DNA from 4 places in the Lysinibacillus sp. G1-3 genome. Region 1 is predicted to be linked to each of the others. Evidence: riboswitches for the same ligand, from Rfam matches in the RefSeq annotation. Region 1 holds a riboswitch; each other region holds the start of a gene.
What was found. A riboswitch is a leader RNA that binds a small molecule or an ion and turns the genes downstream of it on or off. The one in region 1 is predicted to bind S-adenosylmethionine.
Positions count from the first base shown of each region.

Region 1 (4,242 bases):
TGTATTTGTACAAATAATATCTGCTCCAGCTTCTAAATATTTTCTATGAACTTTTTCAAGCACATCTGGTCTAGTTAGCACGAGATTTTCATTACAGCCATCATATTCCTCGCCGCCAAAATCCTCTGGTGATAAATTTTCATTTTGTAGCATTGTACCCATTGCGCCATCAAGAATTAAAATTCGTTTCTCTAGTTGTTCTTCAATCAAGTGCTTAGCCATTTATACTTACCCCTTTTTTCTGTTCATCCAATTGCTCAATAAATTTCATCAATTCTAGTGTCATGTCATAGCGTAAAAATGGTGTGATGAGGTAAATACCATTGAAATATTCCGCTGCTACTTCTACTAATTCCTTGGCAATTGCAATCCCTTCTAGTGTTGCGCGTTCTTTATCATCGCCACATGCCTTCATACGGGCTAACACATCATCGGATAGTTTGATGCCTGGCACTTCATGATGTAAAAACTCCGCACTTTTATAGCTCGTTACTGGCATAATACCTATATAAATTGGTGTTTCTAAATGCTTTGTCGCCTCGTATATTTCCACGATTTTTTCCTTTGTATAAACAGGCTGCGAAATAAAATAATCTGCCCCATATTCAATTTTCTTCTCTAATCGAGATACCGCGCGATCTAGTACACGTACATTAGGATTAAAGGCAGCCGCTACAGAGAAATTCGCCTTTTTACGAAGTGGTTTCCCCGAGAACGATACACCTTCATTTAACTGTTTTATTAATTGGATTAGCTCCATTGAAGATACGTCATAAACGCTTGTGGCCCCTGGGAAATCGCCCACCTTCGTCGGATCTCCAGTCACTGCTAAAATATCGTGAATACCTAGTGCATTTAATCCCATTAAATGTGATTGAAGTCCAATTAAATTACGATCTCGGCATGTTATATGAGTTAACGGTCGTACCCCGTGTGTTTCTTTCAGTAAGGCACCCATTGCGACATTACTAATCCTTGGAGAAGCAAGTGAATTATCTGCCATCATGACTACATCTGCGCCCGCCTCATATATTTTTCTTGCTCCCGCAATAAAGCCTTCAATTTCTAAATGTCTTGGTGTATCTAATTCCACTATAACTGAGCGTTCTCGTTTTACTTTTACATGTAATGGTTCGTAATTTGCTGGCTCAGCCTCACGGACAATCTCTACTTTTTCTGGCTTTGCATACTTTTCTTCGACTGGAGATAACTCCTCTAAGTACTTTTTCGCTGCAGCAATATGCTTTGGTGTCGTACCACAGCAACCACCAATTAAACGTACCCCCTGATCACGAAGCTCTACAGCTGCTCGACCAAAATAATCTGCCTCCGACTCATAAACGACACGGCCATCCTCTACATCAAGAAGAGAAGCATTCGGATACGCTGACATAAATGCTTTCTTAGGAAGCTCCACACCTTCAAATGCTTGTATTGTATGGTGAGGACCTAAGCGACAGTTAACACCTACGAGATCAGCACCTAGCGCTTCAAGTTCATGTAAAGCGTTATTTAAGCTCATTCCATTTTGTAAAATTCCTGGTTCGTGCATAGAAACTTGAGCAATAATCGGTAATTTCGTTTTAGCTCGTAGCATTGCTAAAGTCGCTGTTAACTCTTCAAAATCATAATATGTCTCAAGTAAAAGGCCATCTGGATTTCCTGCAAGTAAAACGGTTGCCTGCTCATCAATTGTTGCTAAAATTCCCTCTAACGTTGCGTCGCTTTTTCGAATACCACGGATTCCCCCAATAGTACCTAAGACAAATTGTCCACCATCTGCCGCTGCTCGTTTTGCAATCGTTATAGCAGCTTCATTAAACTGCTGCACACGAGATTCTAATCCATAGCGGGCTAATTTTATGGCATTAGCTCCGTAAGTGTTCGTTTGAATAATATCGGCACCTGCCGCTATATACTCTCTATGAATCTTTTCAATTAATTCAGGTCTTTGTATATTCATTTCCTCGTGGCAATACTCCAAGCCATAGCCATATAAAACTGTACCAATTGCACCATCTGCTGTAAGAACATGCGTTTTTAACCTTTCAAGCAATCCCATAAAACTAGCCTCTCTTCCTTTATTTATAAAAATTAAAATGCAAAAAGCCTTCTTTTACATAAAAAGAAGGCTTTAACGTTTCGTCATTGTTTTTCCTTCTCATCTTCGACACTACGGTCCTCTGGATTTAGCACCTGACAATAAGTTGGTTGCTGAAGCTTCATAGGGCCAGTCCCTCAGCTTCTCTTGATAAGAATGTTGTATGAATTTTTTAAATAATTAAAAGAATCATATCGTTTACGAACGATTGAGTCAAGACTATTTCACAGAACAGAGGTAAAATCTCACGAAAAATACCATATTTTGATTTAAATCAAACAATTACGATAGTTTTTCAGCAAGCTCCTCACCAATTTTTTTACCATTTTGAATACACGCACCTATGCCCACTCCGAAATAAGAGCAACCCGCTATTGATAAATTCGGATAGTTTTTCTCAAGCTCTTGTACGAGACCTTGCAACGCTTCACGATGTGCCAAATCATACTTTGGCATTTGGTCGATCCATTTTGTCACGTCCACAATTGTTGGAGTTTCCTCAATCCCCAAGCTTTTTCTTACATCCTCTAGAGCAACCGCTGCTAACTCTTCATCTGACATCAAACGCAATCTCTCATACTCAGGGTTAATGCTCTTATAAAAAAGTCGTACAAGTAATTTTCCTTCTGCTGACGTGTGTTTCCACTTGCGACTTGTCCACGTTGCTGCATTACAAATAACATCCGAATTATGTGACACAATATAGCCTGTTCCATCCGCGGGTAATCTATTATCTGGTACATCAAACCCTAAGTAAATCGTAATGGCGGATGCAGTATTGAATTGTTCAAAATAGCCGTTCAAAGATTCATCCTGCAATAAGCTTTGTACCGCTTCATTTGGCAGTGCCATGACAACATGATTTGCTTCAATTATTTTACCGTTTGCTAATGTAACGGAGTACTGATTCTCCTGCTTTTTAACACTTATAGTGGCAATCCCTTTTATAATTTCTACATCCGTTAATGTTTCTTCAAGTCGATCAATTAATGACGATAAACCATTTTTAAATGAAATAAATTTTTTATTGGCGGCTTTCAAAAATTGTTCCCTGTTTGCATCAAAGCCTTTAATAATACTACCGTAATCGTTTTTGTAATCGATTAAATACGGTAAAGTGGAAGCAATTGAAAGTTGATTTAAATCTCCCGAGTATACACCTGCAAGTACGGGCGCTATTTGGTTTTGAACAAGCTCCTCACCTAAATAGTACGTTAAAAATTCCCCAATCGAACTTTCCTTTGTAAACTCTTCATTTGGCATGGTTAAATCCTTTAATGCTTCTTTTTTACCTTTCTCTGATACAAGCGTGCTTTCCTCTAGAGATTGTAAGCTCATAGGAATACCAAACGTTGAATCTGCTGGGATAGCATGTAGCTCATTATTTGTGAAAATATACGAAACACCCGTTTCGTTATACACAAGATTTTGTTCAAAATTAAGTTCTTCTACTAACTCCATAACACCTTTATGACGCGCTACTATAGAATCTGCTCCTGTTTCCATGATAAAGCCTTGTTCATATGCAGAGTGAAGCTTACCACCAAGGTATGTATTTTTTTCAACGAGTACAAGCTTTACATTTAAGTTTTTCTCCTGAACTTGACGTTGTAAATAATGCATCGTACACAAACCCGTAATTCCGCCACCTAATACAACTACTGTTTTCATATTAACCGCCCCTATTTTTAGTTCTTTATTTCAGTATAAACTTTTTTTATCGAAAATTACGTTAAACCCTTTACAAATTTAGCAAAAATGGAGCTATCCAGCGCATAGGATAGCTCCATTCTTTTCTATGTTCAATTAGTATATATTGAATTTAACAGCATATTTTCACCGGTATTTTTATCTACCTAGCGGATCGTATATATTAACAGTTGATATAGTGTTATTATACACTACAGTGTAAAGCATCTTTATTTTTCTTTGTCTCTTGCTTTTCACTTCATTAATTTAAATTTTGTGCAAAGCTAGCTAGTTCTTCAGCGGAATTTTTCACTTCATTAAAAGCAATACCTAATTGACTTAGTACTTCTACTATTGCTTGTACTTCTTTTTCCATCTGTCCATTTTGTTCTTTGGCTTCGGTCATAGCGTCCAATATATTAGTAAATTGGCCTTCCGTTTGAACCATGTTT
Region 1 covers NZ_JBWHYQ010000032.1:30,195-34,436, forward strand. The annotation lists gene metH (methionine synthase) at 1-222, opposite strand, end outside; gene ACVYAD_RS24110 (bifunctional homocysteine S-methyltransferase/methylenetetrahydrofolate reductase) at 215-2,062, opposite strand; SAM riboswitch class I at 2,159-2,258, opposite strand; gene ACVYAD_RS24115 (protoporphyrinogen oxidase) at 2,384-3,772, opposite strand; gene ACVYAD_RS24120 (protoglobin domain-containing protein) at 4,053-4,242, opposite strand, start outside.

Region 2 (4,242 bases), on a different contig from region 1:
TCTCTACTCGGCATCAACTTCTTTTTAGAATCATCAATCGGTGGATTAATAATGGTCTTAATTATGGGACTATTTATGTTTATGAATGTACCGGGATTACAGCTTTATGCCGTTCAGATTTCAGAAAAATATATACCATCAGCTATCTCAATGGCTTCAGCATTAAATATTTCGGCCTTTAACATTGGTATTTTCCTAGGATCATACATTGGAGGAATTATCGTTCGCCAACAATCATTAGCGCATACTCCTATATACGGATTCGGCATGGTGATGATTGCTGCAGCTACTACGTTCCTATGGTTAATCTTCGATAGAAACAAACAATAGGTACGTTTCTTATAAATAAAAAATGTGAGGAAGGTGCTTTCTAAAATGCCCCTTCCTTATTGCTATTTATTAGATTCAAGGAAAGTATCATCAAAATATGCTTTAAAATTTGGATACAGATAGTCTAATGACGATAGAATATCGGCATCATCATCAAATAAAATTTCATGTTCAATTTCATATATGGCACAACTTTCTTCATCAGCATTATTATTTAAATCAATACAAATTATTTTTCCATACTCTGTATCCCACGAAAATGGAAGATATCCTAAACTGCATAATGATGGATTAAACATATCTCTTACATTATTTAAAGGATCCTCAATACTTTGGTCAGGTATTACACCAAAATAATGATGATACGTTGAAATAAAAGCTTTATACCATTCGGGAAAATTAAGTCCGAACTCTTTTTCTAACGTTTGAATATCTCCCTCCGTTACGGTGGAAGGAATCATTCTCCACACAGACCACTCTGCATCGATATCAACTACCTTCATTTCTTCAGGTACATCCGGGCACATCCACCTACAAAATCCATCTTCAGACACCTGATTATAACGTTCATAGTAAACTTCAAAACCATTTTTTATGTATGCACGAATATCCATTTTAATAACTCCTTTTGAAGAAGAATAAATTGATCGGGATTTAAGCCGTTGAACTGAGGTCCTTTTCGCTCAAGCTTTTCAAAGCACGGCCATTAACACCTAAAGTCTCTGTTGTACATAAGATAATGTATCAACTATAGGATAGGAGGAATTTAGTGTATTACAATCCTTATCCGTATTTTGTCTATCCTAATTATTATCTGGCATGGGTAATGGCAAATCAACCAACTACTCAACTACCTTCTAGACATCTAGCAATGCCTGACCCAACGAATAGAGGTCCATTTCCATCCATCAATACAGTAAAATTAAAGACTTCTGCGAAACGAATCAAAGTTATTATGCAGCAAGCACAATTACTTACGGATAAAATTGATGAATCAGAGCAATTTGCACATGATCTTATGAACGCAGCACAACAATCAAATAAAACAGAAGTTGAAAAGTTAATTGCGTCAACAGGCATTACGGTAAAATTCGATACTACCTATACACCAGATGGATTTCGTATACTATTTACTGATAGCGGCTGTTGTAAGCTAACACTAATTTTGGGTTGGTGAAAAGTTGGTCCTTTGAAGAGGGCCTCTTTTTTTTGCCTTTAGCATCTTCTTTATGAATTATAACCACGTATCCCTACTGAACTTGTAAACTATATATAAATATGCTAAAGTATTCATAAATTTCATTTCTGAAAATTCTTATATTTTATTTTCTTATCAAGAGAGACGGAGGGATTGGCCCTATGAAGTCTCAGCAACCAGCCTATAGGTATGGTGCTAATTCCAAATGGCAAAATTTAGCCTTGAAGATGAGAAGACTTACTGCATTTGCTTTGCACAAGAGTCCTCTTCTACAAGGAGGGCTCTTTTTTATTGTTGCATTCAAAATAATTAACAGAAAGCAGGGAAATATTATGGCAAACGACCTTTTACAAGCAATAAAATTATTGAAATCAAAAGAATGGGTTGATTTAACACATATATTCGGTCCAGACTCTCCTCATTTCTTTATGTTTGATGATGCAAAATTTGAAACATTATTTTCCCATGATGATGGCTTCTTTGCACAACAATTCACTTTCCCTGGGCAATACGGAACACATATCGACCCACCTATCCATTTCGTGCGAGATGCACGTTATTTAGAGGAATTGGAGCTAAAAGAACTAGTACTACCACTAATCGTTATTGATAAATCGAAGGAAGCTGAAATTAACAACGATTACACGTTAAGCATTCAAGATATTCTTAACTTTGAAGCTGAATATGGAGAAATTGAAGAAGGTACCTTCGTTGCGCTACGTACCGATTGGAGTAAACGTTGGCCAGATAAAGAGGCTTTCAGCAACAAAGATGCTGATGGCAATAATCATATTCCTGGCTGGGGATTAGAAGCGTTGCAATTTTTATTCAACGAACGAAAAGTAAGTGCGATCGGCCACGAAACTTTTGATACGGATTCAGCAACAGATTTTCGTAAAAACGGTAAGTTAGATGGCGAATATTTTGTGCTTGAGCAAGATACTTATCAAATTGAGCTTATGACAAATTTGGATAAGCTACCTCCAAAAGGCGCCGTTATATTCAATATTGTGGCAAAGCCTGAAAAAGCATCTGGATTCCCTGTCCGCTCATTTGCTATATTGCCTTAATATAGCAACAGGTCTGATTCAATACATATTGCACCAGACCTTTCTTAATCATTTATTTAGATTTTTTTCCTTTTTAGAAACACGATCAACATAAGAGCTATGAACTTAATACGATTTTTTCCATTAAATGATTTTTAGCTCACGAAGAGCATAATCAATACCATCTTCTGTTGATTTCTTTGTTACAAAATTAGCGACATTTTTTAAAGCTTCACTACCATTACCCATTGCAATACCAAAGCCGACCTGCTCTAGCATGTCGATATCATTATCTCCATCCCCAAAAGCAAGTGCTTCTTCTGTACTCAAGTCGAAATATTCTAGTACAGCTTGAACAGCAATAGACTTAGAAATATCATGTTGCAAAATATTTGTAATGTAAGGATGCCACCTTTTAAATAATAAATGAGGAAATGTAGAGGTATACTTTTTCTCAATATCCTCATCAACATATAAACACATTAAATACACCTCTTGCGTTACAATATCTTCATTGATAACGGGAAACTCCCGCAAAGATAATGTTTCTTTCATAGCTTTTAATGTTTCTTCTTCTTGGACGTTATTCATTGATAATGTTTCTGTGAAAAACGATAGACTTTGTTTATTTTCATCAGCAAAAGCCTTCACTACTTGGACCACTTCTTTGGCGACCGGTATTTTATGTATGACTTGATCTTGGTGCTTAACATATGCACCATTAGCTGTAATAAACGTCTCTATTCCTACATTTCTTAAATCCTGGCACATTGATAAAGGTCTTCCTGTAGCAGCTACAATATGAATTCCTTTATCCTTTAATTGTTGAATAGCATTCCTTGTACTTTCTTGCATACGACCATCTTCATAATTAACAAGCGTTCCATCTACGTCAAAAAATACAATTTTATAATCCATTGTTCTCTCCTTTTCATTTTGTATATTTTCACCAAGTGCATTGGTGATAAATCTATAATTAAAAGGCTAATTTTCACTACAGGCAAGCGTTGTATGACTCCTCTTATTGGTCAACATCCAATTCTACATTTTTCCAACTATTACAATTTTCATTTTACATTAAGAAACATCTTTATACCGAAATTAGTTATAGGTAATATTACATATGCAATAACTTTTTTAATTAAATATATGTACGTATTTTGACAAACTTAAAAGAATGTATAACTTGCTTTAACTACACCGATAAACACTATTACGGGTACATACCTAAATTTCAAAAAACTAAGAAAGTAATGAACATTTTTATTTTAATAATTCTAAAGGAGTATACCAAAGAACATAGAATTGTTAAAATAAGAGAAACTAAATTAAATATATTGAACGACATTGTCCTTCATATAAATAGAACAAAAGAAATATACCCACATCCATCTCACTACCTTCAGAGGTGAGAGTATTCTACATGAAATTATTATTTGGGTGGAAAGGAGTTGATTCTGATGGCATTTAACATTTACTACTATGAAAGTAGTGTGGATTGTAAGTTTTGTAAAAAGCATTTTACTACATATAAAGTACGCCCTAATCGATATAAAATTATCGAAGAACAAACAGACTTCATGCCAGTTTATGAGGGTTTAAACCCGTTATTATATGAGGTTGCCGTTTGTCCGCATTGTGGCTACGCTTACCACAAATCAATGA
Region 2 covers NZ_JBWHYQ010000008.1:86,359-90,600, reverse strand. The annotation lists gene ACVYAD_RS09920 (MFS transporter) at 1-330, shown strand, start outside; gene ACVYAD_RS09915 (SMI1/KNR4 family protein) at 393-944, opposite strand; gene ACVYAD_RS09910 (YuzC family spore coat inner layer protein) at 1,100-1,507, shown strand; SAM riboswitch class I at 1,658-1,762, shown strand; gene ACVYAD_RS09905 (cyclase family protein) at 1,861-2,598, shown strand; gene ACVYAD_RS09900 (Cof-type HAD-IIB family hydrolase) at 2,722-3,495, opposite strand; gene ACVYAD_RS09895 (DUF2225 domain-containing protein) at 4,038-4,242, shown strand, end outside.
Region 2: linked by a shared signal. The riboswitch ahead of ACVYAD_RS09905 (cyclase family protein) and the one ahead of ACVYAD_RS24110 (bifunctional homocysteine S-methyltransferase/methylenetetrahydrofolate reductase) in region 1 are both predicted to bind S-adenosylmethionine.

Region 3 (4,242 bases), on a different contig from region 1:
CATTCACGATTGCCTCAAAAACAACCTGCATACCTGGTTCAGCTAAAACTTCATCCATACTAGTTGTCATTAAATGTGCTGTCCCTGGTACGCGTTCACGGCTGGCGTCTGTCACTAAAATTTTTGCTACTTCTAGCTCAATGCCTAATTTATTTTTAAGCTCTTCACGCTTTTCGTTTAATATATGGTAAATTCCTTGACCTACCGTTCCAAATCCTAATATAGCTGCCTTTATAGTTGCCATTTCTGTTATTCCCTCCAACTTACATTCCGCAGTTTCATTATATTTATTTCGTCTCAGCTTAATTCGTACAGATTTTGAATTGTTCGCTGACTTTACAAAGCAGGTCAGTTTGCCGTGTTTAACACTTCGTCTTCAGACAGATATTTAGTCATTGTGTTTCACTCTCACTACAAAAATATTCTGAATGAAGATACAGTCTGTGAAACACACAAATTCAAATAATTCAAAATTTAACTTATTGAAAATTGTATCGTAAATACATACATTTCACAAGAAAAATCTTTCTAGGATGGACATTTGTTTCTCCTAGAAGTGCAAAGGAAATCGTTTTCATTCCTTTTATTATATGATTTTTCACTTGATCTATAAAATATTGAAGAAATATTGACGATTCTTATAAAAACTAAGGATCATCACAATTGTGTGGGGTTGATTTCCTGGGGGGCGCCCAACCTCCACTCCAATCAACTTATACTTGGTATTAATTTTAACAAATGTCATCCACAGCTTTTGTAATGAGCCAAAAATAATTGTCTTTCTTCTATTATATTTATGTAAATACATTTATAAAAATTGTTCTTTTGAAATATATTAATAAAAATTTTTTCAATTATAATAGTATATCTTCCAACATCTAATTAAAAAACTCATTCTCTGTAGCAGCAGAGAATGAGCATAATTATATGAGGGATTTAACTAGCTTTTGCTAGTAATTTATAACGATATTGTGTTAACGCTTGTTGCACCAGTCTTATTTCCTCTAGCGTAAAATTTGGTATTGCATACGTACGTTCAACTAATTGGAACGTGCCGTATTTTAAGTAATACTCTGTTGCTGGTAGAGAGATATGACTTGCTCCATAGCCTTCATAAGCTTCAAAAACTTCTTTTACTGTATAGCCTTCTTCTTTGACATAAACAATTTCCTTAAAAGCTGAATGTCCGAAGTTCTCTTGCCATTTACTCTCAACTGATGCAAGTATGTTTTGAATGGACATGTTGTTCACAAAAACATGACCTTCATTTAACTCATAAATAAGATAAGATGCAATGTTTTGCGCACTATACACATTTCCCATTTAAAACACTCCTTTATCATCAGTATTGGTAGATAAGAGTAGTTACTGACTTAGCAACTACTCCGCTTCATATATTTCAAAAGTGGGGGAGCACTTATGAAAACTAAATGTCGAACGCTTTTCTTATTTCCTAGTATAAAACAAGGAATTAAACAAGTCAACAATACTTATCAAATTACTAGGTATTATTTTTAAAGATTTTCAGTTACCTTTACCGAATGAGGCAAGCGGATGATGTAGCAACGTTTTACGCATTACCAAATGAGGCCTATCGAATGGGAAAATACGTAAACGCTACAACATTAGTCAATGTCTTTTAGTATTTAGGCTTCTACTTGTTGCTGGATAGCTGTTACTTGTTCAATAGCTTGTTCTAAATCTGCAATAATGTCCTCTACTGCCTCTAAACCGATGGATAAGCGAATGAGCGACTCGGTTACGCCAGTTTGGATTAGCTCCTCAGCTGATAGTTGCTGATGTGTAGTAGATGCTGGATGGATAATTAATGATTTCGCATCCCCTACATTTGCTACGTGCGAGAATAATTTCACACTATCGATTAATTTACGCCCTGCTTCACGCCCACCTTTAATACCAAATGTAAGCACGGATCCGAAGCCATTTCTCAAATACTTTTTAGCTAACTCATGAGTAGGGAAATCTTCTAAGCCATTGTAATTTACATATTCCACAGATGGGTGGTTTCGTAAATATTCAGCTACCGCTAATGCATTTTCATTGTGTTTAGGAATACGCAAATGAAGCGTTTCTAAACCTTGTAATAAATTAAATGCTGCATCTGCACTTAATGTTGGTCCAAAGTCGCGTAGTAATTGCACTCGCAGTTTTGTGGCAAATGCAGCCGCTGCTGTGTCAATACCATAACGCAAACCGTGATAAGAAGCATCTGGCTCTGTAAAGCCTGGGAAGCGTCCACGAGTCCAATCAAACTTCCCTGCATCTACAACAACGCCACCTAAAGTTGTACCATGGCCGCCAATCCATTTTGTTGCGGAATGAACAACGATATCTGCACCGAAATCAATTGGTGTAGAGCCATATGGTGAAGCAAATGTGCTATCAATAATTAATGGTAAGCCGTTTTCATGTGCTACATTCGCTACTGCTTCGATGTCTAGCACTTTTAAACTTGGGTTACCGTAAATTTCAGCGAACACCGCTTTTGTTTTATCTGTAATAGCTGCTCGGAAATTTTCTGGATTTGTTTCGTCTACAAAAATTGTTTTAATACCGTAGTTTGGTAGTGTGTTGGCGAATAAATTATAAGTACCTCCGTACAAAGAGCTACCTGCAACAATTTCATCACCTGCCCCTGCTAGATTTAAAATTGAAAATGCAATAGCTGCTGCACCAGATGAAAGTGCTACCGCTGCTGTACCGCCTTCTAATAAAGCGACGCGTTTTTCAAAAACATCTACAGTTGGGTTTGTAATTCGTGTGTAAATATTGCCAGCTTCCTCTAAGGCAAAAAGACGTTGCGCATGAGCAGTGTCTTTAAAAACAAATGCCGTTGAGCGATATACGGGTACTGTACGAGATCCTGTTACCGGGTCTGGCTCTTGGCCACCGTGTAACAGCAATGTTTCTGGTTTAAAATTTGTCATTGTATACCTCCATATGGTTATTTTTTTACGATGGCACCGGAGATGAGGAGGATTTTTTAAGTAGAAAACAAAAACCCTCTTCAGCTAAGAAGAGGGTTGCGGTTGCAAGTTTTCCTCCCCTTATCTGCCAGATCCAAGTAAGAATCTGTAGGAATTAGCACCTTAGCAAGCTCGTCACTTACTGGTTGCCGGGCATCATAGGGCCTATCCCTCCGCCGCTCTTGATAAGAGTATGTGATTCAATTTCCATCGTTGTTACAAAGTATAAACATAGACATTTTCTCTGTCAACACTAAAATTTTATTTTTTCCGAAACTTCTGTCTGCTTTTTTACGTATTACGAACGCATACATTATTTTAATGATAAATGATTTATCATCAAAACTTGGGGTTGATTTCCGTTCCAACTGGGCGCTTTCCTGGGGGCGTCCAGTCGGAACGGAAATCAACTTATATACAATGGCACGTTTTAAAATGACATCCCTAGCTTTTATTGATGAGCTTATTATTTAGAAAGGAGGACTTTAATGTTAAAAGCCATTATCATTTTTCTTCTTGTTGGTTATTTGATTGGCTGCATTCATGGCTCTAAAGTTGCTCAGTTTTTATCTGGGGTAGATTTAAAAAAGACTGGTTTTGGTAATGCAGGTGCCTCTAATGCCACGCTTTCCCTTGGATGGAAATACGGCATATTAGTCGGACTTATCGATATCGGTAAAGGTGTTGCAGCTATAATCGGTGCACATGTCTATCTTGCTGATATAACACAATTAACTGAAGTACAAGTTTGGCTCTTTATCTATATCGTAGCAGCCGGTGTCATTCTAGGTCATAATTTCCCATTTTATATGGGCTTCAATGGCGGCAAAGGAACTGCTTCAATTATTGGGATATTACTCGCGATTGATTGGAAAGTTGGCTTATTTGCACTCATTTTATTTGTTATTTTTTCTTTCGTGACGAGCTTTTTAATTGTCGGTGTACTTGAATTTTATCTCGTTTTTTGTACAGCCACATATTTATGGATTCCTGGGGTCGGCCCAACGTTTATAGCCTTATTTCTTTTTAGTATAGCCATCATTTTGCATATCGAAAATATTAAACGATTGATGCTAGGAACTGAGCCTAAAGTTACCTCTGCATTCAAGAAGAAAAACTAATATCTTTTGGATATTTTTGTCTTTTCTATGACCGCGGATTTTCTCGTAACTGCCCATTATCGCTATAACTAGAGCGCATTTGAACACACTAGCTTTTTTTACAATAAATAGACAATTTACTTTCTTAATAAAGC
Region 3 covers NZ_JBWHYQ010000021.1:90,880-95,121, forward strand. The annotation lists gene ACVYAD_RS20540 (homoserine dehydrogenase) at 1-244, opposite strand, end outside; gene ACVYAD_RS20545 (hypothetical protein) at 937-1,323, opposite strand; gene ACVYAD_RS20550 (O-acetylhomoserine aminocarboxypropyltransferase/cysteine synthase family protein) at 1,647-2,948, opposite strand; SAM riboswitch class I at 3,066-3,179, opposite strand; gene ACVYAD_RS20555 (glycerol-3-phosphate acyltransferase) at 3,476-4,108, shown strand.
Region 3: linked by a shared signal. The riboswitch ahead of ACVYAD_RS20550 (O-acetylhomoserine aminocarboxypropyltransferase/cysteine synthase family protein) and the one ahead of ACVYAD_RS24110 (bifunctional homocysteine S-methyltransferase/methylenetetrahydrofolate reductase) in region 1 are both predicted to bind S-adenosylmethionine.

Region 4 (4,242 bases), on a different contig from region 1:
TCCGGTATCCCACGTGCAAGAATATATGACATACTTAATGGACTTGTTGAAAAAGGGTTAGTACTGAAAGAAGAAACGGCAGATCAAACGACATACTCTTCCATTCCAGTTGCTGTGTTTTTACAACAAATTGAGCAACGCTGGCAATCGAATTTCACGTCGATTAGTGATCAATTAGAAAAATTAGAGGTAAAAGAGCAGGAAGCGGAGCATAAGGTCGTTACGCTAAAAGGAAAAGGGGCAATCGTCAATTATTGTCAGTCGTTATTACAAAAAGCGGAGAAAAAAGTATTATTATCAATGTGGGAAGATATGTATGAAAAATTGCGAGAAGATATACATGAGGTCTCTCAGCGTATTCCGGTTCATGGCATTACATTGTATGTGGATGAAAATGTTGCATCGATTGACCAGCATCGCATTACTCAATATACGAGGAATGCTACTACGCCCCATTGGTTTATACTGTCTATAGATGGTCAAGAGATGATTTATGGTCACTCACCGTCCAATCAAGAAACGGCTTTTATAACAAATGACACAGTGCATATTTATTTATTAGAGGATTATATATGGCATGACGTGCTTGTCAATCGACTGTTAAAGCGCGATGATACGGAGCTTGGGGAATGGATTACAAAAGAACGTAAAGCCTTTTTCGTAGAGTGAAAATAATAAAAGAATCTACAAGCCATCATGTACAGATGGCTTGTAGATTCTTATTTTATGTTATATAAGATCTTTTATCTTAATAAAAAACTTTATCAACATTGTATTTAGCGCGGAATGTATTAACCGCGTATGTTTCGTAAATTTCACGTTCCATTGGATCATCTACTTCGTACACTTCAATTTTGAAAACTTCATCACGGTGATTTTTCATCGGTGACACATTGTCTTCGAAATGCTTTTTAATACGTTGACGAATCTTACGTGCTTTACCGACAAATAATAGTTCATTCTGTTCATTGTAGAATAAGAAAATGCCGCCATTTTCACGTGTGATTTTATGGAAATCAATAAAACCGAAATACGGTGTGATTGGTACATCACCTGGCTTTACATCTTGTTCGCGTTGGCGAATTACTAAATCTGGTTTTGGAAATTCAATTTTAATCAAACTATTCACGTTCCTCTCTGTTACTAAAGGTATATGTTAACATAATTACAGCTTGTTTACCATAAAATATATGGACTTAGCTTCAATATTAGTTTTAAACAAATTACATAATGACATGCATGGTTAATAACAAAATATTCTATGTATTGTTGATATTCTTAATTGTTCATGGTACAATTCTTTTTAATTAAATAATCTTATCAAGAGAAGTTGAGGGATTTGGCCCGATGACGCTTCAGCAACCTCTAACAAAAGTTAGAAAGGTGCTAATTCCAGCAAAGGATTTGTCCTTTGAGAGATAAGAGTGAACGTGGTAAACATCCTTCTCATTCTATCTCAAATGGAATGAGGGGGATTTTTTAATTTCATCGAAAAAAAGACTTTACGCAAGGCCTGTGTATGGAGACTAAGGCCAATAATGGGTTAACAGAGAGAAATATAAGAGAGGGGAATGCAAGATGCCAATTAATATTCCAAAAAACTTACCAGCTGGAGAACATTTACGTGAGGAAAAAATCTTCGTAATGGAAGAGGATAGAGCGAAAACTCAACAAATTCGTCCGTTAAATATCTTAATCTTTAATTTAATGCCAGAAAAAGAAAAAACAGAGCTGCAATTACTACGTTTATTAGGGAATACCCCATTACAAGTGAATATTACATTTTTGAATACTGCTACTCATGAATCGAAAAATGTTAGTAAATCACATTTACAATTATTTTATACGACGTTCGATCAAATTCGTCATCGTCGCTATGATGGCATGATTATTACGGGGGCACCAGTAGAAAAAATGCCATTTGAAGAAGTGAACTACTGGCAGGAAATTTCAGAAATTATGGACTGGTCCAAAACAAACGTAACATCGGTCCTACATATATGTTGGGGTGCTCAGGCAGCGTTATACCATCATTACGATATTGGCAAAATTGGGCTTTCTGCTAAATGCTCAGGTGTATATTCTCATGTTATTACGGATTTAACAGTGGATTTAGTACGCGGCTTTAGTGATTTGTTTACGGCACCACATTCGCGTTATACGTCTGTATCGATTGATGAAGTACGCAACCATCCTGATTTACGATTGCTCTCTTATTCAGAAGATGCTGGTGTTTTCATTGTGCAATCTAAAGACAATAAAAATATTATGATTACTGGTCACCTTGAATATGATGCAACAACTTTAGCGGATGAATATAGTCGTGATGTTGCGAAAGGATTAGATATTGAGGTACCAGTGAATTACTTCCCAAATGATGATCCAGGGAATGAACCGATTAATACATGGCGTGCCCATACACATTTGTTATTCTCGAACTGGTTGAACTACTATGTTTATCAAGAAACACCATACGAATGGGATTTTGTTGATCAAATTGAATATCATATTTAGTGCTATAGAAAAATGATGACCTTGATATTATAGGGTCATCATTTTTTCTTTTCTCATTTCCGTTCCGGTAGGGCACCTTCCTGGGGCGTCCGATGAGCCGCTTCGCTTTTGGTGATGAACAACACTGCTGTTAATTGTCTGGCGATTTTTTATTCTTTTCACTGTTTGGCGTATTTCCGGTATCGCTATCATTCTGTGTAGAATTTCCGGTATCGTTTTCACTTTTACTTTGTGTAGTATTTTCGGCATTATTATTACTTGCACTTTGAGCAGCATTCCCGCCATTGCTGTTACTATCACTTTGAGTAGAATTATCGATATTGCTACTATTTGCACTTTGAGAAGCGTTACCGCCATTGCTACTACTATCACTCTGTGTAGAATTTCCATTTTGATTTTGCGTACTACTATCACAATGCATCACATTTCCTTGATGACCATCGATTTTACGAATCTTCGCGACGATTAATAATAGGGAGGGTAATAAAATCATTATAATGAAGGATAATATTGGCCATATATCTCTATTGTAAATATCTGAATGAATAATATTCGGATGAAGAATTTGTGAAAGTCCAAGGATAATCATGCCGAGTGGTAAAATGAGCGGTCGATGATTTTTAATTTTACATATTTGTGCGATACCGATAACCGCAGCATAAAAATACATATAAGTTCTAATATAAATAGTGATAATCCACATGGCTGCCATAATCACTTCAATACGTTGTAAAAAGTCCCCAATTGAAATTCTTTGGGCTAATGCATAGCTTGGGAATGTTCGTGAAGCAGTATTTGCTGGGCCAAGGACAAGGATTGATAGTGTGATGATCGTGATTAAGACAATTCCTCCCAAAATTGCACCAATGTAAAAACCTTTTTGCGCAGATTTTTGGACGTTAACTGCGGAAGGGAAAATCGTTAATAATACGGCAAGGGGGAATGAAAAAAGACTTATAAATCGAATTATACTAAAGAATAATGATTTTTTTGGTGTTTCCATTATTGGCTGAATATTTTCAATCTGGATAGATGGTGCAATAAAAAGGACAAAGAAAATAAAAATTAATATAAATATTGCAAATAGTATTTCTGCAGAACGGGCAAAAACTTCAATTCCTAAAAATGTAGCATAAATAATGATAATACTGAACATAAATGCAAACGCCATCGTGGGTGTTTCTGGCATTATTTCTGTTTTCATGAAAATTCCAATGAAATATAATAATTCACCGGCTGAAAGTAAAGATATAATAGCAAAGCCGATTGCAGTGAATTTTCCGAAAAATCTACCTAATATCTTTTCATTAGCCTCTACAAATGTAAGGGTAGGTGTTTTATTTCCTAAAGCAACGAATAGCTTTACTATGGGCAAACTTATAACGACACCAATGATCGCTGCAATCCATGCATCTTGCTTTGCTTCGCTTGTTACACTTGCAGGGATAATTAAAATGGCTGTACCAATTGAAAAAAGAAGGGTAATGATCATAAATTGTCTTGAACTAATTATTTCTTTTTCCATCATGAACTACCCCTTTTTCTTAACATAATATTGCCTTATTACTTTGTTAGAGAGACAATGTAATCTTTAATAGGTGAAAAAATATAGGTAATCAAATCTAGTGGGCTCGGTATTTTGACCTTTAATAAGATTGCAATATTTAATGCGGCACCAAGCAATAAAAAAATTGAAAAAATAACGATTGTTTTTGTTTCTTTATTTTT
Region 4 covers NZ_JBWHYQ010000002.1:287,462-291,703, reverse strand. The annotation lists gene ACVYAD_RS03350 (TrmB family transcriptional regulator) at 1-669, shown strand, start outside; gene ACVYAD_RS03345 (nucleotide excision repair endonuclease) at 749-1,120, opposite strand; SAM riboswitch class I at 1,315-1,425, shown strand; gene metA (homoserine O-acetyltransferase MetA) at 1,579-2,514, shown strand; gene ACVYAD_RS03335 (GerAB/ArcD/ProY family transporter) at 2,645-4,042, opposite strand; gene ACVYAD_RS03330 (hypothetical protein) at 4,078-4,242, opposite strand, start outside.
Region 4: linked by a shared signal. The riboswitch ahead of metA (homoserine O-acetyltransferase MetA) and the one ahead of ACVYAD_RS24110 (bifunctional homocysteine S-methyltransferase/methylenetetrahydrofolate reductase) in region 1 are both predicted to bind S-adenosylmethionine.